Regions from separate parts of the Promicromonospora kroppenstedtii genome, predicted to be linked through region 3. Evidence: riboswitches for the same ligand, from Rfam matches in the RefSeq annotation. Region 3 holds a riboswitch; each other region holds the start of a gene.

Region 1 (7,751 bases), on a different contig from region 3:
CGAAGCCGAGAGCCAGGGCGACCAGCACGCCGAGGTTGGCGAACGCCCAGTTCCCCTCCACCCCGCCGAAGGGCCCCAGCAGGTAGCCCTGCCAGGCCAGCCAGGGTGCGTAGGTGTTGGTCACCAGCCCCCAGCCGATGGCGGTGCCGACCACGACGAGCAGCACGGCGGGCCAGTTCACGGACCCGTACCGGCCGGCGGGCTCGTAGAGGTCGGCGTCGGCGTAGTCGCGGCGGCGCAGCAGGATGTCGGCGAGCAGCACGCCGCACCAGGCGGCGACGGGGACGCCGAGAGTGATGAGAAAGCCCTGGAAGGGACCGATGAACGAGTCGGCGACGAACACCACGTAGATCGCGCCCACGACCATGAGCGCGCCGTCGATCGCGGCCGCGACCCAGCGCGGGGCGGGCAGGCCGAGGGACAGCAGGGCGAGGCCGGAGGAGTAGATGTCGAGGGCGGCTCCGCCGATCAGCCCGGCCAGCGCCACCACCGCGAACGGGATGAGGAACCAGGTGGGCAGCAGCGTGGACAGGGCGCCGATCGGGTCGGCGCCGATCGCCTCGTTCAGCACGGGGTCGGAGCCGGCCAGCAGCAGGCCGAACACGAGCAGGACGACGGGGGCCAGCGAGGCGCCGAGCGTGGTCCAGCCGACGATGCCGGGGCCGGAGGCGGAGCGCGGCAGGTAGCGCGAGTAGTCGGCGGCCATGTTGACCCAGCCGAGCCCGAAGCCGGTCATCATGAACACGAGGCCGCCGATCACCTGCGGGCTGCCGCCCGCGGGGATCGCGGCGACAGCCGCCCAGTCGATGTGGTCGGCCACCAGGATGATGTAGACGACGGTGAGCACGGCGGTCAGCACCGTGATGACCACCTGGAGCCGCATCACGAGGTCGAACCCGAAGACGCCGGCGACCACCACGATCCCGGCCACGACGATCAGGGCCACGACCTTGGTGACCGTGCCGCCGCCCCAGCCGAGCGTGCCGAGCACCGTGGACGTCGCCAGGGTGGCCAGGGCGACGAGCACCGTCTCCCAGCCGACCGTGAGGATCCACGACAGCAGCGAGGGCAGCTTGTTGCCCCGCACGCCGAACGCGGCCCGGGACAGCACCATGGTGGGCGCCGAGCCGCGCTTGCCCGCCAGCGAGATGAACCCGCAGAAGAGGAAGGACACCACGATGCCGACGACGCCCACGACCACGGCCTGCCAGAACGACACGGCGAACCCGAGCAGGTAGGAGCCGTACCCGAGTCCCAGCACGGAGACGTTGGCGCCGAACCAGGGCCAGAACAGGTTGCGTGGCGACCCGCGCCGCTCGGCCTCGTCGATGGTGTTCAGTGCATTGGTCTCGACGCTCGTGGGTGAGCTCATGGTGGCGATCCTGCCACCCGGTGCCCCGTGAGGGCGAGGGTGGGGCCGTGGGGGGACACGCGAAGGGCCCGCACCGAGACGGTGCGGGCCCTTCACGTGAGGAGCCGGGGTCGGGCGGGGCCGACCTGCGGCGTCAGCTGATCCGGAGGTAGACCGGGCTGTCCTGCCAGATCTTGGACTCCCGGACGGTCTGGCCGGGAACCGGGGCCTCGATCTGCATGCCGTTGCCGGCGTAGATCGCGACGTGGCCCGGAGACCAGATGATGTCGCCCGGCTGTGCGTCGGCGGCCGAGACCTCGGTGCCGGCGTAGCGCTGCTCGGCCGAGGAGTGCGGCAGGGTGATGCCGATCTGGGCGTAGACGTAGGACGTGAAGCCCGAGCAGTCGAACCCGGCGGGCGTCGAACCGGCCCAGACGTAGGGGACGCCGATGTACTGCCTGGCGATGTCGACGATCTTGGACCCGGAGGAGGCGGCCGGCGCTGCGGCCTTCTTCTCGGTCTTCTCGGCGGCGGGGGCCGCCGTCGTCTCGGCCTTGGCGGGCTCCGCCTCGACGACGGGCTCCGGCTCGGGCTCGGGCTCCGGCTCGGGGGCCGGCGTCACCTTGATGGTGCCGGTCTCCAGCGTGAACTCGCTGTCGGAGGCGACCTTGACGGCCGGGGCGGTGTCCACCTTGGCTGTTGTCAGCGCGGCGGTGGCCACGTCCGCGGTGGTCGACTCCTGGGCGGCGTCGCGCACCGCGTCCTTGACGGCCTTGAGCTCGGCGGTGGTGGCCTGGGGCTCGTCCGCCGGTGCGGCGTGGGCCGGGGCGGCGAGCAGCGAGACGAGGAGTCCCGATCCGGCTGCGACGACCGCGCCACGGCGGGCGGTCGCGGAGATTCCGCGCGCTGCGGCACGCGAGAACGGGGTCAGCGGGGTGATGGGCGGGTGGGCAGCACGATGGCGCCCGGGCGTGCGTGTACTCACAGCATTTCTCCCGGCGCCTACGAGGTGAGCTGTCGGATTCGGATCGGAGAATGACCCGGCCGCGTCGTGCTGGTTGCGGCTTCACCCCAAGGGCACCTCGCGGTGCCCACGTACTTGGTTCCCCCGTCCCTGTCATCTGTTCAGAGCAGATCTCGCGGTGGTGACAGGGCTCGGCGTCCACCTCGAGTGCCCACGGAATTCCCCGCGAGCCGGACCGACGGTAACGAACCTCGGCCCGAAAGTCACGATCGCGTTACGGACGACTCGGACAGGCGATGGATCTATTGACCGTAATGTCCGACCTGCGCTAAACGGTGGGCGCCGCCCGGAGTCCGGGCGGCGCCCACCGGGCCGAAGGTCCCGACTAGGACATCCGTCCAGGTCGCACATTGTGGTTGCGGGCGAAGAGATTGCTCGGGTCGTACTGCTCCTTGACCCGCGCGAGCCGCTCGTAGGTCGACTTCGGGTAGACGGCTGTGACGTCGGTCTCATCGGCCGTCGTGAGGAAGTTCGCGTACGCACCGCTGAGGTGCGGAGCGAGCCGGCCCCACAGTCCGTCGAGCACCGGCCGGGCGGCCTCGATCACCGGCGCCGGGCCTCCGGTGAACGTCGTGACCATGAGCTCCGCCTCCCGGTGGGCGTAGGCGGTGGCGTCGCTGGGCACCCGGGCCGTGGCGCCCCCGAGGCTCCGGATCGAGATCGACGGCGCCCCTGCCGACGTGCCGACCTCGGCCAGGATCCGCAGGGTCTCCCGGACCGACTCGTGGTCCACGAGGCCGTCGTGCGCGATCACGTGGATGCCGGGCGGCGGCGTGCCGCCCTCCACCAGGACGTCCGCGTAGTCCATCAGCGCGACGTCGTCCGCGACGACCGTCCCCAGCCGGCGGATCGGGTCGAGCGCCGCCGCGGCGGCGTCGGGGTCGTCGCCGTCGAACGCCACGTGCACCTCCACCGGGGCCTCCGGCCCGCCCGCCTGCGGGTTGGCGAGGTTGGCGATGGACGTGACCTCCTCCGGGGCCGTGCGCAGGTAGTCCGCCCAGCCCTGGAGCACCGTGGCGGCCTCCCTCGCGGGGAACGACACCTTGCCGAAGAAGACACGCGTGGTCCGGTGCGCCGCGAACTCGAACGACGTCACGACGCCGAAGTTGCCACCGCCGCCCCGGATCGCCCAGAACAGGTCCGGGTGTTCGTCGGCGCTCGCGGTCACGACCGCGCCGTCCGCGGTCACCACCTGGGCGGCCACCAGGTTGTCGAGGGCCAGGCCGTGCTTGCGGACCTTCCAGCCGATACCGCCGCTCAGCGTGAGCCCGCCGACGCCGACGCTCTTGGTGTCGCCCGACGAGATCGCCAGGCCGTGCGGCGCCAGAGCCTCCGCGACGTCGCCCCAGTGGGCGCCGCCACCGATCCGCACGAGGTGCCGCTCGGTGTCGACGACCTCCACGGTCGCGAGCGGACTCAGGTCGACGACGATGCCGCCGTCGTTGGTGCTGAAGCCGGGGAAGCTGTGGCCGCCGCCGCGGACCGAGAGCGCGAGCCCGGAGCCGGCCGCGAAGCGGACGGCCGCCTGCACGTCGGCCACGGACTTGGGGCGCAGGACGTAGGCCGGACTGCCGACCACGAGCCGCGAGCGGGCCACCGACTCGTAGTCGGCCGCGCCCGGCTCGATGATGTCGCCGCCGAAGTCACGGCGGAGGGTGTCGAGTGCTGAGGTCATGACGTTTCCTTCCAGGCGGGGGTGCCGAACGAAGGATTGACTCGACGGGGGCGGAAGTTGTGACCGGGGGGCCGTGTGGCCTGGCTCACGCCGTTCCGGGGCGGACGGCGGACGGCGGCCACCCCCGGGCACGCCGGCGCGCGCCGTGGTGTGCTGAGCGGGGCTGTCTGTCTCCTCACATCATGACGATGCATGTAGTCGCCCGGGGCAACCATGGGATAGGACTGAAGGAGACGGCAGGTGCCGTCCGGACCAGAGCGAGGAGAGCACGATGACGAGGGACCGGTTCCAGGGCAAGGTAGCGATCGTCACGGGAGGCGGCAGCGGCATCGGCGCGGAGATCTCCCGCGAGCTCGCCGCCGAGGGGGCCTCCGTGGTCGTGACCGACATCAAGCTGGAGTCCGCGCAGTCCGTGGTGGACCAGATCGTCGCGGCCGGCGGCACGGCGGCGGCGTTCGCGCAGAACACGGCGAAGGCCGAGGACTCGAAGGCCGCGGTGGACTTCGCCGTCGGCCGGTACGGCGCGCTCCACCTCGCCGTGAACAACGCGGGCATCGGCGCGCCGCCCGCCAAGATCGGCGAGTACGACGTCGCCGCCTGGGACCGCGTGCGCGCGGTCGACCTCGACGGCGTCTTCTACGGCCTGCGCTTCCAGCTGCCCGCCATGGTCGAGGCCGGCGGCGGCGCGATCGTCAACATGGCTTCCGTGCTCGGCTCGGTCGGCATCGCGGAGAACGCCGCGTACGTGGCGAGCAAGCACGCGCTGGTGGGCCTGACGAAGGTGGCCGCACTGGAGTACACCGAGCAGGGTGTGCGCACCAACGCCGTGGGCCCCGGCTTCATCGACACCCCGCTCGTGCGGGCCTCGCTCAGCCCGGAAGCGCTGGCCGCGCTGGAGAACGAGCACGCCACCAAGCGGCTCGGCACGGACAAGGAGGTCGCAGCGCTCACGCTGTTCCTGCTGAGCGACGAGGCGTCCTTCATCTCGGGCAGCTACCACCTGGTCGACGGCGGCTACTCGGCGCACTGATGGCCCCGGGGCTCAGACCCCGTCGGCGGGAGCCGGTACCGGAGCGTCCTCCGGTGCCGGCTCTTTCGCGTCCTTGTCCTTCGTCGTGCCCTTAGCGGACCGGTCCGTCCTGTCGCCGTTCTCGTCCTTGAACACGTTGTCGAGCGTCACGACGAACGTGGTGAAGAGGGTCACCAGGATCGCGATGACCCACAGCACCCACTGCAGGAACGGCAGGGGGATCAGCGACCCGAGCCACCAGAAGACCCAGGCGATGCCACCGCCGACCACCACGATCATGATCGCGCCGATCACCTTGCCCGCGTCCAGCCTGCGGCGCGGCCGCTGCTTGGCGGTGGTGCGGCCGCCGACCGCGCGGCGGGCGGCGCGGACCGCGAGCTCGTTGATCGAGTCCTCCAGGGCGTCCCTGCCCTCGCCCGCCGGCATGTCCCGGTGGATGGTCACGAGCCGGTGCAGCTTGCGGTCCGTGCCGGGCACCACGCCCAGGAACGCCGCGAACGCCGACACCACGGCACCGAGCGCGGGCAGCCCCACCGACAGGATCGACACCATCTCCGAGGTGATCACGGCGCAGAGCCTATCCACGTGGGGGTGAGTTTCGCCCCAGAAGTCGCAAGGCGCCCCCAGCAGCCTCCGCCAAAGGTCGTAGACGGAGTGCCTGCCTGCGGGCGATGTGCTCGACCGTGCGGCCGGACAGGCTGGTCACGTCCGGAAAAACACCCCCGGACCAGCCCGAACACCTGCCGAGCGCGAGGAGCGCGACGATGTTCTCGACCCACGACCACACACCCACCGAGCGGCCCGACGGCGCCCCACCGCGCCGCGCCCGCCGCGCCCTCGCGGCCCTCGGCGTGCTGACGGCGCTCGTCCTCGCCGGCGCGCCCGCCGCCGCCACAGCCGCCACCGCCGCTGAACCGCCGACGCCCGCCCCGCCGGTCAGCGCCCCGGCCGGCGAGCACGACCTGGTGGCGTCCGACGTCGACGCCTGGCTCGACGGCCTGCTGCCGGCCGCGCTGGAGAGCGCCGGCATCGCGGGCGGCGTCGTCACGGTGGTGCACGACGGCGAGATCCTCACGACGCGCGGCTACGGCCACGCCGACACGGGCACCACGGGCGGCGACGCGGTGCCCGTCGACGCCGAGACGACCCTGTTCCGCCCCGGCTCCGTCTCCAAGCTGTTCACCGCGACCGCGGTGCTGCAGCTCGTCGAGAGCGGCGACCTCGACCTCGACACCGACGTGGCGGAGTACCTCGACTTCGACGTGCCGCGCCGGTTCGACGAACCGATCACGCTGCGCACCCTGCTCACCCACACCGCCGGCTTCGAGGAGCGGGTCGGGGGACTCATCGGGTTCGGCGACCAGCCGGTCGTGCTCCGTGACGCGCTGGCGCAGGACCCGCCCGAGCAGGTCTACGAGCCCGGCACCGTCCCCGCCTACTCCAACTACGGCAACGCCCTGGCCGGGTACGTCGTGGAGCGGGTGAGCGGCGTCCCGTTCGAGGAGTACGTCGAGCGCAACATCTTCGAGCCCGCCGGGATGACGTCGTCCACGTTCGTGCAGCCCCTGCCCGGCGACCTGACCGACCGGATGTCGCAGGGCTACACCTCGTCCGACGTCGCCCCCGGGCAGTTCGAGATCGTCGGCACCCCGCCGGCCGGCTCGCTCACGGCGTCCGCGCCCGACATGGCGCGCTTCATGCTGGCCCAGCTCGGTGAGCCGGGCGCTGGGCCGCTCCTGGAGCCCGCGACGCTCGACCAGATGCACTCGCCCGCGCTCGACGAGAGCACGCTCGGCGACCTCGCCGCGGCGCCCCGCATGACGCTCGGGTTCTTCGACGAGAGCCGCAACGGCCACCGCATCATCGGCCACGGCGGCGACACCCAGTTCTTCCACTCCCACCTGCAGCTCTACCCCGAGGAGCGCACGGGCATCTTCATCTCGCTGAACAGCTCGGGCACCGGCGGCTACGCCACCGTGCCCCTGCGGGAGGCCGTGCTCCAGGGTTTCACCGACCGCTACTTCCCGGCCGACGACGCCGCGGTCACCCCCGCCCCCGGAACGACCGTCGACCAGGACACCGCCCGCGAGCACGCCGCCCTCGCCGAGGGCTCCTACGTCTCCTCGCGCGGCGTGCGGAGCAACTTCCTCGCAGCCCTCGACGTGCTCAGCCCGACCCAGCTCACCGCACGGGCCGACGGCCGGCTGCTCATCACGCCCGGCCCGGGCGCCGTCACGCCCGCCCTGTACGAGGAGGTCGAGCCCTGGGTGTGGCGCGAGGTCGACGGCCAGCGCACCCTCGCCATGCGCGTGGCCGACGGCCAGGTCGAGGCCATCGTCTACGAGGGGGCCTTCACCCTGCTGCCCGGCGCGCCGGAGCGCGCCCCGGGCGTGGTGCTCCCCGTGCTCGGCGTCTCCGCGCTGATCCTGCTCGTGGCCGCCGTCGCCTGGCCGGTCGGCGCGATCCGGCGACGCGTCCGCCACGAGTCCCTGCCGCAGGGCACCGGGCGCGTCACCCGCATCCTGACCAAGATCGCGGCGATCGCCACCGTGCTCGCCCTCGTCGGGTGGGCGATCACCGTGCAGACCGTCATGAGCCTGCAGGAAGTCCCCGAGGCGTCCCTGCGCCAGCTCCAGGTGGTCCAGGCACTCGGTGCGCTCGGCATCATCCC
Region 2 (7,751 bases), on a different contig from region 3:
CGACGGTGACCACCACGCACGAGGCCGGCTGGACGGTCGTCATGTCGCACCGGTCGGGCGAGACCGAGGACACGACCATCGCGGACCTGGCGGTGGCAACCGGCTGCGGTCAGATCAAGACCGGCTCGCTGTCACGGTCGGACCGGACGGCGAAGTACAACCAGCTGATCCGGATCGAGGAGGAGCTGGGGGAGTCGGGCCGTTTCGCGGGTCGTTCGGCGCTGGCGCGGGCGTAACCACGCCCGGGGCGCTCGATCGAGACGGTGTACCTCATCGCGAGTCGTCCGTCACCGCAGCCTTCCGACGCCGCCGCGCCCCCGCCGACCGCGGCGGCGTCTTCCGCATGTGGTCGCGCGCGCGCCCGAGGATGTCGGCGAGCGTCTCGACGTCGGCGCGGGACAGCGGGGCGAACAGCAGGTCGTCGAGCAGGCCGACGTGGCCTGGGAAGACCTCCGCGAGCACGGCGCGCCCGTCGTCGGTGATGGTGACGGTGACGCCGCGCTCGTCGTCCGCGGACTGCGAGCGGGTCACGAGGCCCCGCTTCTCGAGCGCCTGGGCCTGGTAGGTCAGCCCGCTGCGGCTGTAGACGACGCCGTCGGCGAGGTCGGTCATCCGCCGGCTGCCCGTCGGGGCGTCCCCGAGGGTCGCCAGGAGCTGGAACTGGACGTAGCTGAGGTCCCCGGCCTCGCGCAGCTGCTGCTCGACGGAGTGCTTCAGCAGGCTGCTCGCCTCGATCAGCGCGAAGTACGCGCCCAGCTGCGTCGCATCGAGGGGCGGTGGTGTCGAGGTCACGTCGCCAGCCTAGCCAGCGCGTCCGATGCTTCCAACTCGAAGTACTTGCTTCCAATTTGAAGCAGTGCTAGCGTGCTCGACAGTTGCTTCGAATCCGAAGCACATGACCGAAGGGAACGGCATCATGAAGGCAGTTCGGTTCCACGAGACGGGCGGCTCCGAGGTTCTGCGCTACGAGGACGTCGACCGGCCGGTTCCCGGCGCCGGCGAGGTGCTCGTCCGCGTCGCCGGTTCGGCGTTCAACCCGGCCGACGGCGGCATGCGCGGCGGATTCCTGCCGATCCCGATCGCGCTGCCGCATGTCCCGGGCTACGACGTCTCCGGCACGGTCGACGCGCTCGGTGACGGGGTGGACGGCCTCGCCGTGGGGCAGGATGTCGTCGGGTTCCTCCCGATGACGGCCGACGGCTCGGCGGCCCAGTACGTCGTCGCGCCGGCCGACGCCCTGGTCGCGGCCCCGACGCGGATCCCGCTGGCCGACGCCGCCGGGCTGCCGTCGGTGGGGCTCACCGCCTGGCAGGCACTGTTCGAGGCCGGCGAGCTCCGGGCCGGTCAGCGCCTGCTGGTCAACGGCGCCGGTGGCCCGGTGGGCGGCTACGCCGTGCAGCTCGCAAAGCATGCCGGCGCGTACGTCATCGCGACGGCCAGCCCGCGCAGTGCCGAGATCGTCCAGGCGGCCGGGGCGGACGAGATCGTCGACCACACGGCGGGCCCGGTGCTCGACGCGGTGACCGAGCCCGTCGACGTGCTGCTCAACCTGGCCCCGATCACCCCCGAGGGGTTCACGGCCCTGGCTGCCCGGGTCCGCGACGGCGGCGTCGTCGTCTCCACGACGCCGAGGGTGCAGACTCCTGGCGACGAGGGGCGGGGCGTGCGCGCGGCGACAGTATTCGTCCACCCCGACGCCGAGGTGCTCTTGGGCCTGGTCGCCCTGGTCGACAGCGGCGACCTGCGCGTCGAGATCGCCCGGCGCGTGCCGCTGGACGAGCTGCCCGCGATCCACGATCAGGCCGACGCGGGGCAGGTCCACGGCAAGGTCGTGGTGGTCCCGCCCGCCGTCTGACGGGACAGCCCACATCCGGCCTTCGTTACTATTTCGTGACATCTTTGCCAGAGCGGGGTACATTCGTTGCGGCCCGCAGCACCGCGGGACGTCCCGGCGGGCGCCGAGCCCTGTCACCGCCGGGGGTACCGACGAACCACATGACAGGGACGGGGGACCCACTTTTGGACACCTAGGTGTCCTCGGGGTGGAGTCGTGCGGTTTCGGCCGCCGGCCGGGTCAGTCTCCGACCCGAACCCGACAGCTAACCTCGCAGGCGCCGGGAGATGCTCCATGCCATCGACTTTCCCCGGGCGCGCACGCGTCCCCGGTCAGCCAGTCCTGCCGTGCCGCGCCCGATCCCGGGGAACCCGATGAGGCACGGGCGCGAGCGGTCCCTGCCGGAGCCCACGGGGCGTGCGGCGCGACGGGCCGGCGGGCGCCACAGCAAGGGCCGGCACGCCGCCGCCCCGGTGCGGCACCCGCGCCCGTCGGTCCGGGGCCGGCTGCCGCTGAAGATCGGTGTCGGCCTCGCGCTGGCCTCGACGACGTCGTTCACCGCCGTCTCCTTCGGGGCGCCGACCACGGGCGAGATCGCCCTCGGGGGCGACGCCGCCGCGGCGGCCGACGGGCAGGGCACGCAGAGCGCGGCAGCGGCCGCGCTGGCCGACCGGCAGAGCGGCGCCTCACGGAGCCAGGAGCGCTCGTCGCTCGGGGCGTCCGCCGGCGTGACCGTTCCCCGGGACGCGGTGCTCCCGGCCGAGGAGGCTTCCGCGGTGGAGGTCGACGCCCCGCCGGTGCTGCCCGGCTGCGACGGCGTGGCCACGGGCGCGGGCACGAACGGCCAGATCCCGGCCAGCGAGCTGTGCGACCTGTGGGACGGGTACCCCGCCATCCGCGCGGACGCGGCCGTGGCCCTGGCCCGCCTGAACCAGGCGTACACCGAGCAGTTCGGCGAGGCGATCTGCATCACCGACGGCTACCGCAGCTACGCGGCGCAGGTGACGGCCAAGGCCGCCAAGCCCACGCTGACGGCGACCCCGGGCACGTCCAACCACGGCTGGGGCCTCGCGATCGACATCTGCGCCGACGGCTACGCCGGCGACCGCTGGGACTGGCTCAAGGCCAACGCGCCGGAGTTCGGCTGGGACAACCCGGGCTGGGCGCAGGCGGGCGGCGTCGGCCCGTACGAGCCGTGGCACTGGGAGTTCACCGCCGCGGTCGCGCAGAAGGGTCAGTGAGGCGCGGCGCTCACCGCGCGCCCGCCTGAACAGTGTGGTCGGCAGGATGTCAGGTGGTCGGCAACCCGGGTTGCCGACCACCTGACATGCTGCCGACCAGCCGACCACCCCGCAGCCCACGCGCGCAGCGCCACCTCAGCCGAGCGCGTCCCGCAGCCGCGCGGCGTAGGCCCGGCGCCGCTCGACCGGGAGCCAGTCCGGCTCCGGGAGCGTGCCGTAGAGGTCGTCGCCGGGGTAGCGCGGGAAGAGGTGCTGATGGAAGTGCCAGACGTCCTGGTTGCCGGCGGGCTCGTTGTGCTGCCGGGTCGAGACGCCCGCGCAGTCGTAGGCGGTGCGCATCACCCGGGCGAGCAGCCGGGTCGCGTCGAAGACCGCGTGACCGTCCGCGGTCGGCAGGTCGTAGAGGTTCTCGTGGTGCGCCACCGGGATGATCAGCACGTGGCCGGGGTTTCGCGGCCACCATCGGGGCGCGATGATCGCGAAGACGCGGTCGTTCCGGTAGACCACCTCGGCCTCGCGCTCCGCGGTGAAGTCGCAGAACGGGCAGTCGTAGCCAGCGGGTTCGTGGTTGTGCAGGACGTGCCTCCCGGCAGTCGAGTGCGCGGCGGACGACGTCGGCGGACGCCTCCTGTCCGCGCTGGGCTCGCCAGCGTACTGCGGGCCGTTTCACCCGGGCGCGAGCCGGGCGCCGCACCCGTACCGTGGGCGGCATGACCGATGATGCGGCGCTGATCTGGTTCCGGCGCGACCTGCGCGTCGCCGACCAGCCGACCTTCCTCGCCGCGGGCCAGGGCACCCCCGCGCTCGCCCTGTTCGTGCTCGACCCGCGCCTGCTCGGGCCGGCCGGGGACGCGCGCCTGTGGTTCCTGTACGGGTGCCTGCGCGACCTGGACGAGAGCCTGGGTGGCCGGCTCCTGGTCGTCAAGGGCGACCCCGTCGAGGTCGTGCCCCGCGTCGCGGAGCAGGTCGGCGCGGGGACGGTGCACGTCGCCGCCGATTTCGGCCCCTACGGCCAGGCCCGGGACAACGACGTCGAGCAGGCGCTCGCGAAGGCCGACCGCGAGCTGGTGCGCACCGGCTCGCCCTACGCCGTCGCGCCCGGGCGGGTGCTGTCCGGGGACGGCGGCCGTTACCGGGTGTTCACCCCGTTCAGCCGGGCCTGGGCCGACCACGGCTGGCGCGCCCCCGCGGACACCGACGCCGGCTACCTGGACTGGATCGACCCGGCGACGGTCCACGTCCGGTCCACGAAGATCCCCGACCAGCCCGCAGTCGACGCCGACCTGCCCGAACCGGGGGAGGCGGCGGCGCACCGGCGGTGGGACGAGTTCGTGCGTGACCACCTGCAGGAGTACGCGGACGGCCGGGACCGGCCCGACCAGCCCGGCACCTCCCGCATGTCGGTCTACCTCAAGTACGGCTGCGTGCACCCGCGCAGCCTGCTCGCCGACATCGCGGCCAAGCGGTCGAACGGTGCCCAGTCGTTCCGCAACGAGCTCGCCTGGCGCGACTTCTACGCCGACGTGCTCGACCAGCGCCCGGACTCCGCCCGGCACAACTACGACCGTGCGTTCGACGCCCTGGCCACCGACAGCGGTCCCGAGGCCGACCGGCTGTTCGACGCGTGGCGTGAGGGCCGCACCGGCTACCCCGTCGTCGACGCCGGCATGCGCCAGCTCCTGGCCGAGGGCTGGATGCACAACCGGGTGCGGATGATCACGGCGTCGTTCCTGGTCAAGGACCTGCACCTGCCGTGGTGGTGGGGGGCTCGGCACTTCATGGGCCGGCTGGTCGACGGCGATCTCGCGTCCAACCAGCACGGCTGGCAGTGGGTGGCGGGCAGCGGCACCGACGCCGCCCCGTACTTCCGGGTGTTCAACCCGGTGCTGCAGGGCGAGCGGTTCGACCCGGACGGCGCCTACGTGCGTAAGTACGTGCCCGAGCTCGCGGACGTGCCCGGCAAGGCCGCCCACCAGCCCTGGAAGCTGCCGGGTGGTGTGCCGGCCGGGTACCCCGACCGCGTCGTCGACCACAAGGACGAGCGGGCCGTGGCCCTGGACCGCTACGAGGCCGTCAAGGAGGCCAAGCGCGCGGGTTCGTGACGGCCCCGCGGGGCGTGGGGCGCGGCCCGGGGATATCCTCGCAAGAGGTCCATCCCGTGGAGCGGCGATGACGCACTCACCTGGTCCGGGCGTACCGCATGACCGTCAGCCCGCGCCCGGTACCCCACCTGGTCCCCTGGCGACGGTCTACCAGGCCAAGCTGCGGCCTGCGGTCAACCCCGAGCACATCGTGCGCCGGCCCCGGCTCATCGAGCTGCTCGACACCGCCGTCGAGTCGCCGCTCACGCTCGTGGTCGCGCCGGCCGGCTCGGGCAAGACCTCCCTCCTGCGGGACTGGGTGGGCTGGACCGACCTGCCGCACGCCTGGCTGTCCGTGGACGAGTCGGACCGCGACCCCGCCCAGCTCTGGCTGAGCATCCTCGCCGCGCTCGACGGGATCGCCCCGGGGTGCGCCGAAGCGGCCGCCGACCTGATCCGGCGCCGGCGCGCGCTGCTCGACGCCGTCGGAACCCTGCTCGACGACCTGGAGTCACGCAGCTACGACCCGCGCGTGCTGGTGATCGACGACCTGGAGGTGGTCGACGAGGCGGTGGCCTCCGGGGCACTGACGATGTTCGTGCAGCACCTGCCGCGGTGGCTGCGCGTGGTCCTGGTCAGCCGGCACGCCCCGCACCTGCCCGTGGACCGGCTGCGCGCCCGCGGCATGCTCGGCGAGGTGCGGTTCCCCGAGCTCCGGTTCTCGTTCGACGAGGCGACCGAGATGCTCGCCCGGCTCGCGCCCACGCTGCCGCCGAACCGCGTCGCCAAGGCCGCCCGGCACGCGGGCGGCTGGGCCGCCAGCATCCAGCTCGCCGCCCTGGCGGCCCGCGCCGCCGACGCCCGGGCCTCCGCCGGCGCGCCGGGGCAGGACGACGTCGGCCGCTACCTCGGCGACTACGTGTGGCACGAGGTGCTGAGCGGCGAGCCCGCCGACGTCGTCGACGTGCTGATCGCCGTGTCCGTCGTGGACCGGGCCGAGCCCGACCTCGCACGGGCGCTCGCGGGCCGGTTCGACGCACCCCGCCTGCTGGAGCGGGCCGAGGAGCGGGGACTGTTCGCGGCACGCATCGAGCCCTCGGGGGCCTACGAGACGCACGCCCTGGTCCGGGACGCGCTCCTGGTCGAGCTGCGCCGGCGCGACCCCGAGCGCCTGGCCGAGCTGCACCAGCGCGCCGCGCGCTGGTTCGAGGACACCGGGCAGCCGGTGGCCGCCCTCGAGCACCTGCTGCGCGCCGAGGAGGGGCGCGAAGCCCTGCGACTGCTCGCGTCGTGCGTGCCGCAGCTCTACGACAGCGGCCGCGAGGCCACGGTGCGGCGCATGCTCGCCGAGATCCCGGCCGGCGCCGCGGCGTCCGACACGACCGCGGCCATCGACCTCGCGTGGTGCCAGCTCTTCGCCGACCGGAGCGCGTTCGTGCAGACCGTGCACGCCGTCGTGGCCCAGGCGGACAAGGACGACGGGCTGGAGCCGAAGCTGGTCGCGCGGCTGGAGATGCTGCGCGCGGCGTCGGCGGCGGTCTCGGGCGACTGGACCGCCGGGGCGCGGTCGGCCCGGTGGTCCCTGGCCGCGATCGGGGACGGGTGGCAGGCCGACCCGCTGTGCCGGTTCGGCTGGAACCTGCTGGCCCGCGAGGTCGCCCTCACCGAACGCTGGGACGACGCCGCGCCCGAGGTGCGCCAGGTGGCCCGCACCATCAGCACCGCCCCCGAACGGCGGATCGCGTTCGAGGCCACCCGGGCCCTGGGTGTGGCCCTCGCGGGCCGCGCGGTCGAGGCGCTGCGCCTGGTCTACGGCACGCGGCAGGTCTCGGAGACGACCAGCCAGACGACGGCGCGCACGGAGCTGGCGCTCGCCGAGGCGCTGGCCAACCGCGAGATCGGCGAGCAGTCCGCGGCGCTGCCCGTGCTGACGCATCTGGTCGAGACGGCGTGCGACCCGGTACCGCACTGCCGGCTGCTCGCGAGCCTGGAGCTGACGCGGGCCGCCGTCGACTCGGGGGATGCGGCCGCGGCCGAGCGGGCGTTCGGCGAGGCCACCGAGATGGTGGACACCCAGCTCCCGGGGCCCGGCAGCCGCACTCTGCTCGCCCGCACGGGCGCACTGCTCGCCCTGGCAGAGGACCGGCCCGACGACGCCCGGCGCTGGGCCACCGAGGTGGACGACCCGTTCTGGGGCGGGGTCGAGACCGCGCGCGTGCTCATCGCCACCGGCGACGTCGGCGCGGCGGACACGGCGCTGCGCGGGACCGCGCCGCGCTGCGTGCGCCACCACGTGCTCCTGGACCTGCTGCTGAGCCGCACCACCCAGGACGCGGACGAGGCCGAGGCGGCCCTGACGCGGGCGGTGCGGCTCGGGGCCGCGCACGGCCTGGTGCAGACCCTCGCGTCGGAGGGGACCGGTGTCGTCGAGTCGATCGAGCGGCTGGCCTGGCGGGTGCCGCAGCCCTGGCTCGACCGGCTCCGCCGGGTGCCGCTGTCGGGCGCCTCCCCACCCGGGACCGCCGTCGTCGAGCTCGTCGAGGCACTGACCGACCGGCAGCTCGGCATCCTGCGGATGCTGCCGAGCCGGCTGAG
Region 3 (7,751 bases):
GAACGGGTCCACGCGCAGGCCCGCGATCTCCCGCACCGGCGGGCGGTGGTGGGCCCGGCGGCGGTCGAGCGCCCGGAGCCGCAGCACGAGCTCGCGCAGCTCGAACGGCTTGGTGAGGTAGTCGTCGGCGCCCAGCTCGAACCCCGACGCCTTGTCGTCGAGCCGGTCGGCGGCGGTGAGCATCAGGATCGGCATGCCGCTGCCGGACGCGACCAGGCTCCGGGCGATCTCGTCACCCGACGGCCCGGGGATGTCGCGGTCGAGGACGGCGATGTCGTACGCGTTGACGCTCAGCAGCTCCAGGGCCGTGTGTCCGTCGCCCGCGACGTCGGCAGCGATCGCCTCCAGGCGCAGGCCCGCGCGGATGCCGTCCGCCAGCTCGGGTTCGTCCTCGACGATCAGCACGCGCATACCCTCGATGCTACGGAGGCGGGGTATATCGCGGGCGTATCGAATTCCGCATACACCCCGGCAACCGCCCGCTGCCTTGGCTGGGCACATGTCCACCAGCAGACGCGCACCGGCGACCGCTACCCGGCGCGACGCCCAGCCCGGCCCCGGCCGGCCCACGCCCCAGCCCGCCGGCACACCCGGCGGCGAGCCCGCAGGGGAGCCCGGCGGCCGGCCCCCGGCCGCGAGCGCCCGCGGCCTGACCAAGACGTACGGCCGTGGCGCGGCCCAGGTGCACGCCCTGCGCGGCGTCGACCTCGACGTCCCGAGCGGCCGGTTCACGGCGATCATGGGGCCGAGCGGGTCGGGCAAGTCCACGCTGATGCACTGCCTGGCGGGGCTCGACCAGCCGAGCGGCGGGACGGTCGTCGTCGACGGCACGGACCTCGGCTCCCTCGGCGACGACGCCCTGACGGTCTTCCGCCGGGAGCACATCGGGTTCGTGTTCCAGTCGTTCAACCTGTTGCCGATGCTCACGGCGCGGCAGAACATCCTCCTTCCCCTGGAGCTGGGCAGCCCTCGGCTCGACGACGCCGCCCGCGAGCGCGCGCACGAGCTGGCCGAATCCCTGGGTGTCGCGGACCGGCTGGACCACCTCCCGGCGGAGCTGTCCGGCGGGCAGCAGCAGCGGGTCGCGATCGCGCGCGCCCTGATCACCTCCCCGAGCCTGCTGTTCGCCGACGAGCCCACGGGCAACCTGGACAGCACCACGTCGGCGGAGGTGCTGGACCACCTGCGGCGGTCGGCCCGCGAGCTCGGCCAGACGGTCGTCATGGTCACGCACGAGCCGGACGCCGCGGCCTACGCCGACGACGTCGTCACCGTGCAGGACGGGCTGATCGCCTGATGCGTACCGTCCTTCTCGCCTCGTTGCGGCGGCACCTGCGGCGGTACGTCGCGGCGGGGACCGCCGTCGTCGTCGCGGTCGCGTTCGTGGTGGCCGTCGGCGTGCTCACGACGGGGGCCCAGAACCGCATCCTGGCGGGCGCGGGCGCCCCGTTCGCCGGCGCCGACCACGTCGTCACGAACCTGGGCACGCAGAACGCCATCACCTATGCCGCCCAGCACGGGGACGAGGTGGCGGTGCTCGGCAGCGCCACCCTGCCGCTGCGGGCGGGCGACGAGCAGGCCGCCGGCAAGTTCGTCGGGTCGATCGCCGACCTGCCGCGGCTGCGCTGGCAGACCCTGGACTCGGGCCGCTTCCCCGAGCGCGAGGGTGAGGCCGTCGTGGACGCCTGGACCGCGCAGGAGATGACGATCGCCGTCGGCGACACGGTCACGCTCGGCGCCGGCGGCGACGCGGTCGACCTGCGGGTGGTCGGGATCGGCGCGGCGTCGGCCAACCTGGGCCAGGCCGCGGTGTACATCACGTTCGACCAGCTGCTGCACTGGCGCGACGACGACACGCTGCTGCTGGACCGGGCGGTGGTCGTGGGCGACCCCGGCCGGCTGCCCGACGGCGCGGTCGCGCTCACGCCCCAGGAGCTCGTCGCCGCGAGCATGGCCCAGCACACCAACAACGTGAACACCATGGCGCTGCTCCTGCTGGTGTTCGCCGGGATCGCCGGGATCGTCTCGGTCCTGGTCATCACCAACACGTTCGCGATCCTCTTCGCCCAGCGCGTGCGTGACTTCGCGCTGCTGCGCTGCGTGGGCGCCACGCGGCGGCAGGTCCTGGGATCGGTGCGCCGGGAGGCCGTCGTCGTCGGCGTGCTCGCCTCGCTGGGCGGGGTCGGCGCCGGGATCGGGCTCGGCTACGGCCTGATCGCGCTGGCCGGGGCGGTCACGCGGAACAGCCCGCTGGGCGCTCCCGACCGGCTGCCGGTCTGGTGGCTGCTGGGCGGGTTCGCCGTGGGCCTGGTGGTGACGCTGCTCGCGTCGTGGCTGCCGACCCGGCGCGTGGTCCGGGTGAGCCCGCTGGCGGCCCTGCGGCCCGACGGCGTCGTGGACGCGCGGACCGGCACCGGCCGCGTCCGCGTGGTGCTCGGGGCGGTGCTCCTGGCCGGCGGGGCGGCGTTGCTGGCGGTGGCGGCGGTCCAGGACAGCGCGGTGAGCATGGTGGCCGGGGGCGCCGCGCTGTTCGCGGGCGTGCTCCTGTTCGGCCCGCTGCTCGTGCCGCGTGTGGTGCGCGGGATCGGGGCGCTGCTCGGAACCGGTGGCCGGCTCGCGACCGAGAACGCCGTGCGCAACCCGCGGCGCACGGCCACCACGACGGCCTCCCTGCTGGTGGGCGTCACCCTGACGACGGCGGTGCTCACCGGCCTGGCTACGACGCGCGCGTCCGTGGACGCGAACCACGGCACCGCGCACCCGCTCGACGTGGCGCTCACGTCGTGGGACGGGCCGCTCGACGCCGATGTGCTGGAGCAGGTGCGTGCGACGCCGGGCGTGGGCCAGGCGATCGTGGTGGAGGGGGTGCTGGTCGAGGTCGGTCGGGGGGCCGGCGGCGGGGCTGGTCAGGACGGGGCGGACCGGCCGTTGCTGCTGCTCAGCGCGCCCGACGCCGGCCTGGTCGCCCGCGACGGCGGGACCTTCGCGGCGGTCGGACCGGGCACGGTCGCGCTGGACGCGGACGTGTACGGCGACGACCCCGCGGACGTGCTCGGCGACCCGGTGACGGCGCAGGCTGTTGCCGGGGACGGTGCCCCGGAGGTGGAGCTGCAGGTCACCACGGGCAGCGGCTGGGGCGGCGCCGGCCTGGTCGCGTCCGGCACGCTGGCGGCCCTCGGTACGCCCCGGCCGCACGCCGTCTGGGTGCGCGCCGCGGCCGACGCCGACCCGGTCGCCCTGGTCGGCGCCCTGGAGACGCTGGCGGACACGGTCGGCGCCGACGTCGACAACGGGCTGCGGGCCGAGGCCGCCGACGACCAGATGCTGGGGATCATCACGGGCGCGACGCTCGGGCTGCTCGGCATCTCCGTGGTGATCGCCCTGGTCGGCATCGCGAACACGCTGGGGCTCTCCGTGCTGGAGCGGGCCCGGGAGCACGCCGTGCTGCGGGCGCTCGGGCTCACCCGCAGGCAGCTGCGCCGGATGCTCGCAACCGAGGCGGTGCTGCTGTCCGTGACGGCCGCCCTGCTCGGCACGGTGCTGGGCGTCGGGTTCGCCTGGGTGGGCTACGAGACGTTCGTGAAGGCTGCCCTCGATGCCGCGACCTGGCGGATCCCGTGGCTGGAGCTTGCCGCCGTCCTCCCGGTAGGTGTCCTCGCGGGCCTGCTGGCCGCGGTCCTCCCGGCCCGCCGGGCTGCCCGAGTCACCCCGGCGGCGGCCCTGACCCTCGACTGACCTCGGGTCCGGGCCGCTGGGCAGCCTGGCTGCCGGCAGGCGGACGGAGCCACGACGTCGTCAGGTCGCCGGGGTCTCCAGGACCGCCATCGCTGCGGCGCGGCCGGGGATGCCGCTCACTCCCCCGCCGCGGCGGGCGCCCGCGCCGGCCAGCAGCACCCGCGGGTGCGCCGTCGCGACGCCCCAGCGACCGGCGGGACTGCTGGCGGCGCCACCGGCCCGGCCACCGCCAGCCCCGGCGACGCCGCCAGCTCCGCCGTCCCCGGCCCCGGCGCTGCTCCCGTCCTCCGCGAACGGCCAGCTCAGGTCGCGGTGGAAGATGTGCCCGCCCGGCAGCCCGACGTCGCCCTCCAGGTCGACCGGCGTCCGCACCTCCAGGCAGGGCGCACCGTCGGCGTCGACCGCGAGCACGTCCTCGATCGGCTCGGCCAGCACCGAGTTCAGCGAGGCCAGCGTCGCCGCGAGCGCCCGTTCACGGGCGCCGTCGGGGTCCGCGCGGAAGAGCCGGGCCGGCATGTGCAGCCCGAACAGCGTGATGGTCTGCGCCTCGGTCCCGGCCAGCGCCGGGCCGAGGATGGTCCGGTCGGACAGCGTGTGGCAGTAGATCTCGCTGGGCGGCAGGTCGGGGATGCGCCCGGCGGCGGCCTGCGCGTAGGCGTCCTGGAGCTGGGTCAGCGACTCGTTGACGTGCAGCGTGCCGCTGAACGCGGCGACGGGGTCGACGTCGTCCCGCAGCCTCGGCAGCCGGTCGAGCAGCATGTTCACCTTGAGCTGGGCGCCCTCGGGCCCCGGCCCGGCCACACCGGCAGGCCCGGGCCCACCGGCCACCACCCCCGACGCGGCCCCCCGCCCGGCCCCCGACAGCAGCCGGTCCAGCTCGGCCGGCGCGCAGCCTGCGAGCACGTGCCCGGCGGTCACGCCCCGGGTGCGCCCGCCGGCGTCGGTCCAGGCGACCTCGGCGCCCACGGCCCCCGGGTCCACCCCGGTCACCGTGGCCGAGGTGACGATCGTCGCGCCGGCGGCCACGGCGGCGTCGCGCAGGGCGCCCGAGACGGCCCCCATGCCGCCCACGGGGACGTCCCAGTCGCCGGTCCCGTTGCCGATCACGTGGTACAGGAAGCAGCGGTTCTGCCGCAGGGACGGCTCGTCGAGGTCCGCGAACGTACCGATCAGCCCGTCGGTGGCGGCGACACCGCGCACGACGTCGTCGGCGAAGGTGCGGCGCAGCACCTCACCGAGGGGCTCCTCGAACAGGGCGCGCCATGCCTCGGCGCCCACGCCGTCGGTGACGAGGTCGCGGACGGCGGAGCGCGGGAGGAGGGGTTCCGTGAGCGTGGGCGCGAGGCGGCGGGCCACCTCGGCCGTCATCGCGTAGAACCGACCCCAGGCCTCGAAGTCGGCGTCGGACCCGGTGAGCCGGCGGAACGAGGCGCGCGTCGCGGCGTCGTCCTGGGTGTCGACGAGCAGGCCGCCGTCGGCCACCGGGGTGTAGGACGACCACCGCCGGCGCACGAGGCGGATCGGCAGGCCGAGCTCGCCGACCACGCGACGCGGCAGGAGCGAGACGAGGTAGGAGTAGCGGGACAGGCGGGCGTCGACGCCCGCGAACGGGCGGGCGGAGACGGCGGCGCCGCCGACGTGGTCCGCGCGCTCCAGGACGAGGACCGAGCGCCCGCCACGGGCCGCGTAGGCCGCCGCGGTGAGGCCGTTGTGACCGGCGCCCACGACCACGACGTCGTACCGGGCGCCCAGGGCGTCAAGCGTGGAATCGGACATGCACGCCATGGTGGCACGGGGCACTCATTGCCAGGGACGTTCCATCACAAGACGGTATGTGACCTAATCGTGACAATTGCGCGCCGGACGAGTACGGTCGATCTCGCCTCCCCAGCAACGGGTAGGTCCAGGTCCGGACGCCGAACCCTGTCACCGGTCCTGAGCAGCCAGAACGTGACAGGGGCGGGGGAACCAGGTAAGCCGGGCACGCGAGTGTCCTCGGGGTGAAGCCTCCTAGTGAGGCCGGGTGATTGCTCTCCCCATCCGAACCCGACAGCTCACTTCGTAGGCGTCCGAGGAGATCACTGGTGACCGTACTCACCGACCGCACCCACGACTGGGCGGACGACCAGGTAAACCGACCCAGCAACCGGGCGCGGCATCGCGCCGAGGGCCCCGCCCTCACCCCCTTCACCGCTCTGACCCAGACAGCAGCCGAGAACGCCGCCCGTACCGGCGCGATCGCGGTAGTCACCTCCGGCATGCTCGCGTCGGTCTTCACCCAGACCGCCCACACCGCTCCTGCCGAGTCCCACACCCAGACCACCCTCGCCAACAAGACGTTCGACAGCACGGCCCGCGCGGGTCTCGCCGAGAACCTCGTGACCAAGGTCGAGGTCGCGCAGGACGCCGACTTCTGGGCCGAGCAGGGCCGCGTCAGCGTGACCCCGTACGCCGAGACCAAGGCCGGTATCGCCGAGGCCAAGGCGAAGGCGGAGGCCGAGGCGCGCGCCAAGGCCGAGGCAGAAGCCAAGGCGAAGGCCGAGGCGGAGGCGAAGGCCGCCGCTGAGGCAGCGGCCGCCGAGGCCGAGGCGGTGGCCGCGGCCGCCGCGTCGTCCGCGGACCTGGGCCAGCAGGCCGTCAACCTCGCCCTCGAGTACGTGGGTGTGCCCTACGTGTGGGGCGGAGCCTCCCCCAGCGGCTTCGACTGCTCCGGGCTCATCCAGTACGTCTACGCCCAGCTCGGGATCAGCCTCCCGCACAGCTCGGCCTCGATGTCGACGGTCGGCTACCAGGTCTCCGCCGCGGAGGCCCAGCCGGGCGACATCGTCTGGACGTCCGGCCACGTCTCGCTCTACGCGGGCGACGGCATGGTCGTCGAGGCCCAGCAGGAGGGCGTCCCCGTGCACTACACGGAGATGTGGCAGAACAACCCGGTGTTCATCCGGGTGACGGGCTGACCTGGCGCCCAGGCACCACTCGCAGGACGCAGCGCCCGTCCGGCCGCACCGGGAGCACCTCCCGGACCGGCCGGACGGGCGCTCTGCTTCGTCGCCCCGTCCGGTAACGTCCCCGGCGTGAAGATCCTCGTACCGGACGTGCCCTTCGACCTCGACTTCCCGTCCCTGCTGCCCGACGGCGGAGCCTCCTTCGCACCCGGCGGCACCGACACCGTGGCCACCTACGTGATGACCGAGCCGATCCCCGCCGAGCACACCGACGCGGAGCTGCTCGTCACGTGGTCCAGCCCGCCCAAGGTCGTGGCCGACGCCGCGGAGCGTCTCACCAAGCTGCGCTGGGTGCAGACCCTGTCGGCGGGCCCGGACGTCGCGCTGCGCTCCGGGTTCGCGCCCGACGTCGTGATCTCGTCGGGCCAGTCCCTGCACGACGACACCGTGACGGAGCACGCCCTGGCCCTGATCCTGGCGTCGGTGCGCCGCATCGACGCGTCGCTGACGGCGCAGCGGGAGCACCGCTGGGCCAAGGAGATCGCGTTCGCCCAGGCTGACGGCGTGACCGGCCGCGAGTACACGCTCGACGGCGCGCGCGTGACCATCTGGGGCTTCGGCTCCATCGCCCTCCGCCTGGCACCGCTGCTGACCGCGCTGGGCGCGCGCGTCACGGGCGTCGCCTCGCGTGCGGGCGAGCGCTCCGGGTACCCGGTGGTCGACGCCGGCGGCCTCGACGCGCTGCTGGCCGAGACCGACCTGCTGGTCTCGCTGCTGCCGGCCGTGCCCGCCACGCGGCACATCCTCGACGCCCGGCTGCTGAGCCTGCTGCCCCCGACCGCACGGTTCGTCAACGTCGGCCGCGGTGCGACCGTCGACGAGGCCGCGCTGGAGGACGCCCTGCGCTCCGGCCGGCTCGCGGGTGCGGCGCTGGACGTCATGGAGACCGAGCCGCTGCCCGCGGACTCCCCGCTGTGGGACGTGCCGAACCTGATCCTCACGCCACACGTCGCGGGCGGGCGGCCCCGCGGCGCGGCCCGCTTCCTCGCCGAGCAGCTCACGGCCTGGCGC
Region 4 (7,751 bases), on a different contig from region 3:
GCGCACTGGTCTCCATGCCTGCCGCCGCCCCGGACTTCCGCATCCTGTGGGACAACGCGTACGCGGTGCACCACCTGACCGACGACGAGGTGACCAGCCCGAACGCGATCGCGCTGGCCGCCGAGTCCGGCCACCCGGACCGGGTGCTGCTGTTCGCCTCGACGTCCAAGATCACGTTCGCGGGCGCGGGCGTGTCGTTCCTGGGCAGCTCGGCGGCGAACATCGCGTGGTTCAAGAAGCACCTGTCGGTCGCCTCCATCGGCCCGGACAAGCTCAACCACCTGCGGCACGCGATGTTCTTCGGCTCGGCCGACGGCGTGCGCGACCACATGCGCAAGCACCGCGCGATCCTGGCGCCGAAGTTCGAGGCCGTGGTCGAGATCCTGACCGAGCGCCTGGGTGGCTACGGCATCGCGTCGTGGACCGAGCCCAAGGGCGGCTACTTCGTGTCGCTCGACGTCGCACCGGGCACGGCCGCCCGGGTGGTGCAGCTCGCCAAGGAGGCGGGGATCGCCCTGACCCCCGCCGGTGCCACCCACCCGTACGGCAAGGACCCGCAGGACCAGAACGTGCGTCTGGCACCGTCGATGCCCCCGCTGGAAGAAGTCCGTACCGCGATGGACGGCGTCGCGACCTGCGTGCTGCTCGCCGCGGCCGAGGCCGCGCAGGCCTGATCGCACCATCTCTGACGGGTCAGACCCTCAGGTCACTGCGGTGACCTGAGGGTCTGACACGTTCAGGGTCCCGGTCAGTCCGGGCAGTGCTTGTTGACCACGAGCACCGGGCAGGCCGCGTGGTGCAGCACCGCCTGGCTCGTCGAGCCCAGCAGCAGCCCGCGGAACCCGCCGCGGCCGCGCGAACCGACGACGACGAGGTCCGACGCCGTGGAGAACTCCGTCAGCAGCTCCGCGCCCGTGCCGTCCAGCACGATGCGCCGGATGCGCAGGCCCGGGTTCTCGGCCTCGTACCGGTCGACGAGCACGTCCATGCCGGCCCCGATGTCGGCCAGGACCTGCTCCCGGTCGATCGACGACGGCAGCCACGCCAGCATCCCCGCGTTGCCCACGGGCACGCCGGTGACGGCGGTCAGCTCCGCGCCCCACGCGTTGGCCTGGACGATCGCATGCTGCAGCGCCCGCTCGGCCTGCGGCGACCCGTCCACGCCGACGACGATGCGGCGCACCTCCCGGATCTCCGCTGCCCCGGGGGCCACGTCGCTCTCGGCGTCGTCCGCCGAGCCGGCGGCGGTGCCGGGCTCACCCGAGCTGAGGTCCGGCGGGGTCCAGGAGACGCCCCGGTTGGTCTCTGCCCGCAGCGGGACCACGACCACCGGGCACTTCGCGTGCGCCGGCAGCGCGGACGACACCGTACCCAGCAGACGCTCCGTGAAACCTCCTCGGCCGCGGGTGCCCACGACGGCAAGCCCGTAGTCGGCGGACAGCTCCACGAGCACGCCGGCGGCGTCACCGGTGGCGACCTCCGTCGTGGCGCGCACCCCGGCGTCGGCCACGCGGTTCTCCGCCTCGACCAGGACCGCCTTGGCGCCCTCCTGGATGGTGGTGTCGTCGAGGGCGGCGTACCCACCGTCGAGCGACGCGGCCGTGAACGACGGCAACGAGTAGCTGCACACGATGTGCAGCGCCCAGCCCACGCGGTGTGCGTAGGCGGTAGCCCAGTCCAGCGCGTGCAGACTCGCGGCCGATCCGTCCACCCCGACCAGTACGACCTCGGATCGTGTCATCGCCAGTCCTTTCTACGGCAGTGCACCTTTGCCCTCCAACGCTACCGGCGGAGCACCGGTATCGGGTAACCGGAGGCAAAAAGTCTGCAGAAAGATGGCAAAGCAGAGCGCCCGCCCGGTCGTGACCGGACAGGCGCTCAGCGAGGTGTTACGTGGCCGCGATCAGCCCAGGCGGATGAACGTCGGGTTCGACTGCCAGATGGTGCGGAAGTCGACCACGGTGCCCGGCTTGGACGCGTCGATCATGGTGTTGCCACCGGCGTAGATCGAGACGTGCCCGGGGGTCCACATCAGGTCGCCCGGCTGTGCCTCCGACGCCGGCACCTGCGTGCCGTAGCCGGACTGCGCCGAGGACGAGTGCGGCAGCGAGATACCGAGCTGGCCGTAGACGTAAGAAGTAAAGCCCGAGCAGTCGAAACCGCTCGGGCTGCTGCCACCGGAGACGTACGGAACGCCGATGTACCGGCTGGCGATGGAGATCACGGAGTTGCCGATCGCCGACGCCGGGACGTCGACGGACGATGCGGTCGAGACCGTAGTGGCGGCTGCGGCAGCGGCCTCGGCAGCCTCGGCGGCGGCGGCCTCAGCGGCCTCCTCCGCCTCCTTGGCGGCCAGCTCGGCCTGATAGTCCTCGTTGTCGGCAGCGGAGACCACCGAGACGGCGGACTTCTCGACGCTGAGCTCGGCGTCGGGCGCGACGGTCACGACGGGAGCGTTGGACAGGGACTCACGGGCCTGCGACGTCAGCGCGTTGAGGTCCACGGAGTTCATCTTGGCGGGGCCGGTCTCCAGCGGAGCGGCCTGCGCAGCCATCGCGCCACCGAACGTCGAGACCAGGAGCGCGCCACCTGCGGCGGCGACCGCGGTACGGCGACCGACGGCGGCGTTCTGGGCGAGCTCGGTGAGCGGAGTCACAGGGCGACGCGCAGCACGATGGCGTGCGCGGGTGGTACGTGCAGTCACGTAGTACCTCTCCTTGTACGCCTTCGAGGTCAGCTGTCGGGTTCGGGTGGGAGAAATCACCCGGCCGTGCGCTCCCGAAGGATTGCCCGGCTTCACCCCTAGGACGCACCCTGGCGCCCGATGGTGGGTCCCCCGCCTCTGTCATGCGGTCGTCTTGGGGCCCCGGCCGGTGACAGAGTTCGGCGTCCGTCCGGAGACTCCCTCGGAATAAACTCCGCGGGAGCGGTCCGAACGTACCCGACGTCACCCCCGATGTCACGTTCCGGCAACGAATGTCATGGCGTGTCGGACAGAGGGTGACACCTTTCCGGCAAAAGGGGCCATTTCGCACCCCCGTCGCCACCTACCGGGGCAACCGGATCAGGCGGTGGCGACGAAGAGGTGCCGGGCCAGGTCCTCGCCCAGCTCGAGCGCCGTCCCGGCGCCGTCGACCGTCACCGTGTACGTACCGTCGCTGAGCTCCGCCGTGATCCGCGAGCCGGGCACGAGGCCGGCGTCGGACAGGCGGGCCAGCAGCTCGACGTCCGTCTGCAGGGGCTCCGCGATGCGGGTCAGCGACGCCGCGAGCGGCTCGCCCTTCACGCCCTTCTTGGCCGCGGCCTCGAACGCCGAGGGCAGCGAGATCACACCGGCCAGGAACGGCACGTCCGTGTAGGCCTCGCCCAGCTCCGACAGGCCTGGGATCGGGTTGCCGTAGGGGTCGTGGTGCGGGTGGTCGAGCAGGCCCACGAGCCGCTTCTCCACCAGGTCGCTCATCACGTGCTCCCAGCGGCACGCCTCGACGTGCACGTGCTCCCAGTCGAGCTTGATCACGTCGGTCAGCAGGCGCTCCGCCAGGCGGTGCTTGCGCATCACGCGCATCGCCTTGTCGTGCCCGAGCTCCGTGAGCTCCAGGTGGCGATCACCGGTCACGATCACGAGCCCGTCGCGCTCCATGCGCGCGACCGTCTGCGACACCGTCGGTCCGGAGTGCCCCAGACGCTCCGCGATGCGCGCGCGCAGGGGGGTGATGCCCTCCTCGTCGAGCTCGTAGATCGTCTTGAGGTACATCTCGGTGGTGTCGATCAGATCCGTCACGTCAGCTCCCGTCATGCGCGCAGCCGCCCAGTCGCCCGTGGGCTCGGCGCCCCGGGCGTCGGCCCAGGTTCTAGTCTAGTTCTGTGCCACTGACAATCCCGACACACCTGCTGCCCACCGACGGCCGTTTCGGCTCAGGCCCTTCCAAGGTGCGCCCGGGACAGGTAGATCATCTCGTGGCGAACGCCCACGTGCTCGGTACGTCGCACCGGAAAGCACCCGTGAAGGACCTGGTTCGCCGCATCCGTGAGGGTGTCACGGAGCTGCTCGGTGCGCCCGACGGCTACGAGGTGACGCTCGGCAACGGCGGCGCGACCGCCTTCTGGGACGTGGCCACCCTGTGCCTCGTGGAGCGCAAGGCGCAGCACGCGTCGTTCGGCGAGTTCGGCGGCAAGTTCGCCACGGCCACGTCGCGCGCCCCGTTCCTCGACCCCTCCCAGGTGATCACCGCGGAGCCGGGCGCCGTGGCCTACCTCGAGCCGGCCGACGACGTCGACACCTACGCCACGCCGCACAACGAGACCTCGACGGGCGCGATGGCCCCGGTGCTGCGCCCGTCCGGACCGGACGGCGCGATCGTGCTCACGGACGCGACGTCGGGGGCCGGCGCGCTGCCGGTGGACCTGCGCCAGACCGATGCCTACTACTTCTCCCCGCAGAAGGCGTTCGCGGCCGACGGCGGCCTGTGGCTCGCCGTGCTGTCCCCTGCCGCCGTCGAGCGGGCCGCCCGGATCGAGGCCTCGGGCCGCTGGGTGCCGGAGTTCCTGTCGCTCACGACGGCGATCACGAACTCGCGCCTGGACCAGACGCTGAACACGCCCGCCGTGGCGACGCTCCTGCTCCTGGCCGACCAGGTGGAGTGGCTCCTCGCGCAGGGCGGCCTGAAGTGGTCGGCCGAGCGGTGCGCGACGTCGGCCGAGATCCTCTACGGCTGGGCCGAGAAGCGCCCGTGGGCGACGCCGTTCGTGGCCCGCCCGGAGGAGCGGTCCACGGTGGTCGGCACCATAGACCTGGCCGACGAGATCGACGCCGGACGGGTACTCTCCGAGCTACGCGCCAATGGCGTCCAGGACGTGTTCGCCTACCGCAAGCTCGGGCGGAACCAGCTCCGCGTCGGCATGTTTCCTGCCGTCGAGCCCGACGACGTAGCCGCGCTCACCGAGTGCGTGGACTACCTCGTCGAGCGCATCTGACCAGGCTGATCACGTCCGCAATACCCCTTCGACGGGGAGTTCTGCCTATTGTCCGGTGCACGGGGGCTCTGTAACGTTTCCGCAACAGAGGGAACCATTTTGAGGGGCTGTTCAACAAGATGCCATTGATCGACCACTTCACCTTCGGAATCGTGACGCCCATCCTGGCGTTCGCGATCTCGTGCACCGGCGCAGCGACGGGCCTCGCATGCACCTCCCGAGCCCGAGCGGCTGCGGGCGGCGCGCGCGCGGCGTGGCTCGTCTTCGGCGCCATCGCACTGGGCGGTACCGGGATCTGGGTGATGCACTTCGTCGCCATGCTCGGCTTCTCCGCCTCGGGCGTGACCATCCGCTACAACATCCCTGAGACCCTCCTCAGCGCTGCCATCGCGATCATCGTCGTCGGGGCGGGCCTGTTCATCACCGAGCTCGGCAAGCGCAAGCTGCCCGCGATGCTTGTCGGCGGCGCGCTGGCCGGTGCGGGCGTCGCCGCCATGCACTACATGGGCATGGAGGCGATGGAGATGTCCGCCGAGGTCGTCTACAACCCGGTCTACGTCATCGCCTCGATCGTCATCGCGATCGTCGCAGCGACCGCCGCACTGTGGTGCACCGTCCACATCCGCGGCACGCTCGCCACCATCGTGGCCACGCTGGTCATGGGTGTCGCGGTGACGGGCATGCACTACACGGGCATGGCCGGCGTGTCCGTGGTCAACCCGGTCGACACCGTTCCCACGGGAGCCTCGACCATGCAGCTGCTGGTGCCGCTCGTCATGGCGGTGAGCGTCGTGACGTTCCTGCTCATCCTCGGCATCGGCCTCTGGCCCACGGAGGACGAGCTGCGCACGCAGGCCGAGTTCGAGAACCGGCTCAAGGCGCACAGCGAGCAGGGCCAGCGGTTCGAGAACGTGCAGCAGGAGCTCCAGCCGAGCGTCGGCCAGTTCGCACAGTCGCACCGCGCGCGCTGACTCCCCGCGGCACCGTACGGCCAAGCGCCCGTCCCCCTTCCCCGGGGGCGGGCGCTTTGCCGTACTCACCCGGGGTTTCTCCCGCCGTCCGACGCCGCTCGGTGTGACCACACCCACGTACCGTTAGCAAGGCTAATGACCTAGAATGGGGCGGGTGCCGTCGAGCTCCCGCAGGTCCAGCCGTAGCCCGGCGACCGTCGGGGGCGACCTCCGAGTCGCCCTCACCCGAGTGTCCCGCCGCCTGCGCGCCGAGCGCGGTGAGGCCGACCTCCCAGAGGGGCAGTTCGGGATCCTGACGGTGCTGCACCGACACGGCGAGATGTCCCCCGGCTCCCTCGCCGAGCACGAGCGCGTGCGCCCCCCGTCGATGACCCGAGCGGTGAACACCCTGGCCGAGCTCGGCCTCGTCGAGAAGGTGGAGCACGCGACCGACAAGCGCCAGGTCGTCGTCCGCCTCACCGCGGCCGGCGAGCGTGAGGTCGCCGAGACCCGACGGCGTCGCGACGCCTGGCTGACCAAACAGCTGTCCACCCTGACCGTAGAGGAGAGAGAGATCCTTGCAGGAGCCAGCGAGCTCCTCCTGCGGATCGCCGCTCGATGAGCGCAACCTTCGCCAGCCTTAAATATCGTAACTATCGTCTCTGGTTCGCCAGCGCTCTCGTCGCCAACATCGGCACCTGGATGCAGCGCGTGGCGCAGGACTGGGTCGTCCTGACCCTCCTGACCAACAACTCCGGCGTCGCGGTCGGCATCGTGACCGCACTGCAGTTCATCCCGCACATCTTCCTGTCCGCGTGGGCCGGCCTGCTGGCCGACCGCGTCGACCGCCGCAAGCTCCTGATGATGACGCAGGGCGGCATGGGCGTACTGGGCCTCGGGCTCGGTGCGCTGGTGCTGTCCGGCGCTGCCGAGCTGTGGCACGTGTACGTGTTCGCCACCCTGCTGGGTGTCGTGAGCGCGATCGACGGGCCTGTCCGCCAGACGTTCGTCGCCGAGCTCGTGCCGACCAAGCGGCTCGCGAACGCCGTCGGGCTCAACTCGACGAACTTCAACGCCGCACGCCTCATCGGCCCCGGTGTGGCAGGCCTGCTCATCGCGGCCGTCGGCACGGGCTGGGTGTTCATCATCAACGGCATCGCCTTCGGTGCCGTGATCCTGGCGCTCACCCGCATGCGTGACCTGCGCGTGCAGCCCACCGCCTCGCGCGCCAAGGGGCAGATCCGTGAGGGCCTGTCCTACATCCGCGGGCGCAGCGACATCGTGGTGATCATGGTCGTGATGGGCGTGGTCTCCACGTTCGGCCTGAACTTCCAGCTCACGTCGGCCATGATGGCGCGCGTCGAGTTCGGGCGGGGCGCGGGCGAGTACGGCATCCTCGGGTCCGTGCTCGCGATCGGCTCGCTCGCCGGTGCGCTCCTGGCGGCCCGCCGCGAGCGGCCGCGGGTGCGGCTCGTGCTCGGTGCGGCGTTCGCGTTCGCGATCGCCATGGGCATCCAGGCCGTCATGCCGACCTACCTCGGCTACCTGATCATGTGCATCCCGGTCGGCTTCGCGTCGCTGACCATGCTGACCTCGGCCAACGCGGCGATCCAGCTCTCGGTCGCCCCCGAGATGCGTGGTCGGGTCATGTCGATCTACATGATGGTGCTGCTCGGCACCACGCCGCTGGGCTCCCCCGTCGTCGGCTGGATCGGCGAGACCTTCGGCCCGCGGTACGCGGTGCTGATCGGGGCAGTGGCCACGCTGCTGGTCGCGGCGATCGCCACGGTCTGGGCCTACCGGACGTGGCACGTGCGAGTCCGCGCG

Evidence for each region. Region 3 has a riboswitch for cyclic di-AMP ahead of ACH47X_RS21570 (C40 family peptidase). Riboswitches for the same ligand answer to the same signal wherever they lie in the genome.
Region 1: another riboswitch for cyclic di-AMP. It lies ahead of ACH47X_RS01660 (C40 family peptidase); the one in region 3 lies ahead of ACH47X_RS21570 (C40 family peptidase).
Region 2: another riboswitch for cyclic di-AMP. It lies ahead of ACH47X_RS13260 (M15 family metallopeptidase); the one in region 3 lies ahead of ACH47X_RS21570 (C40 family peptidase).
Region 4: another riboswitch for cyclic di-AMP. It lies ahead of ACH47X_RS13530 (C40 family peptidase); the one in region 3 lies ahead of ACH47X_RS21570 (C40 family peptidase).

What each region holds. Positions count from the first base shown of each region.
Region 1 is NZ_JBIRYI010000001.1:368,615-376,365, forward strand. Features, by position in the region: gene ACH47X_RS01655 (purine-cytosine permease family protein) at 1-1,372, opposite strand, end outside; gene ACH47X_RS01660 (C40 family peptidase) at 1,506-2,336, opposite strand; cyclic di-AMP (ydaO/yuaA leader) riboswitch at 2,337-2,492, opposite strand; gene ACH47X_RS01665 (FAD-binding oxidoreductase) at 2,701-4,050, opposite strand; gene ACH47X_RS01670 (SDR family NAD(P)-dependent oxidoreductase) at 4,322-5,080, shown strand; gene ACH47X_RS01675 (hypothetical protein) at 5,093-5,647, opposite strand; gene ACH47X_RS01680 (serine hydrolase) at 5,845-7,751, shown strand, end outside.
Region 2 is NZ_JBIRYI010000007.1:210,696-218,446, reverse strand. Features, by position in the region: gene eno (phosphopyruvate hydratase) at 1-236, shown strand, start outside; gene ACH47X_RS13270 (MarR family winged helix-turn-helix transcriptional regulator) at 271-792, opposite strand; gene ACH47X_RS13265 (NADP-dependent oxidoreductase) at 917-1,855, shown strand; cyclic di-AMP (ydaO/yuaA leader) riboswitch at 1,975-2,126, shown strand; gene ACH47X_RS13260 (M15 family metallopeptidase) at 2,209-3,075, shown strand; gene ACH47X_RS13255 (HIT family protein) at 3,211-3,651, opposite strand; gene ACH47X_RS13250 (cryptochrome/photolyase family protein) at 3,786-5,177, shown strand; gene ACH47X_RS13245 (LuxR C-terminal-related transcriptional regulator) at 5,245-7,751, shown strand, end outside.
Region 3 is NZ_JBIRYI010000015.1:22,687-30,437, reverse strand. Features, by position in the region: gene ACH47X_RS21590 (response regulator transcription factor) at 1-411, opposite strand, end outside; gene ACH47X_RS21585 (ABC transporter ATP-binding protein) at 500-1,297, shown strand; gene ACH47X_RS21580 (FtsX-like permease family protein) at 1,297-3,735, shown strand; gene ACH47X_RS21575 (phytoene desaturase family protein) at 3,796-5,511, opposite strand; cyclic di-AMP (ydaO/yuaA leader) riboswitch at 5,667-5,818, shown strand; gene ACH47X_RS21570 (C40 family peptidase) at 5,820-6,692, shown strand; gene ACH47X_RS21565 (NAD(P)-dependent oxidoreductase) at 6,810-7,751, shown strand, end outside.
Region 4 is NZ_JBIRYI010000007.1:270,604-278,354, forward strand. Features, by position in the region: gene ACH47X_RS13520 (aminotransferase class I/II-fold pyridoxal phosphate-dependent enzyme) at 1-674, shown strand, start outside; gene ACH47X_RS13525 (universal stress protein) at 749-1,741, opposite strand; gene ACH47X_RS13530 (C40 family peptidase) at 1,904-2,656, opposite strand; cyclic di-AMP (ydaO/yuaA leader) riboswitch at 2,707-2,899, opposite strand; gene ACH47X_RS13535 (metal-dependent transcriptional regulator) at 3,065-3,781, opposite strand; gene serC (phosphoserine transaminase) at 3,865-4,974, shown strand; gene ACH47X_RS13545 (MHYT domain-containing protein) at 5,127-5,945, shown strand; gene ACH47X_RS13550 (MarR family winged helix-turn-helix transcriptional regulator) at 6,091-6,546, shown strand; gene ACH47X_RS13555 (MFS transporter) at 6,543-7,751, shown strand, end outside.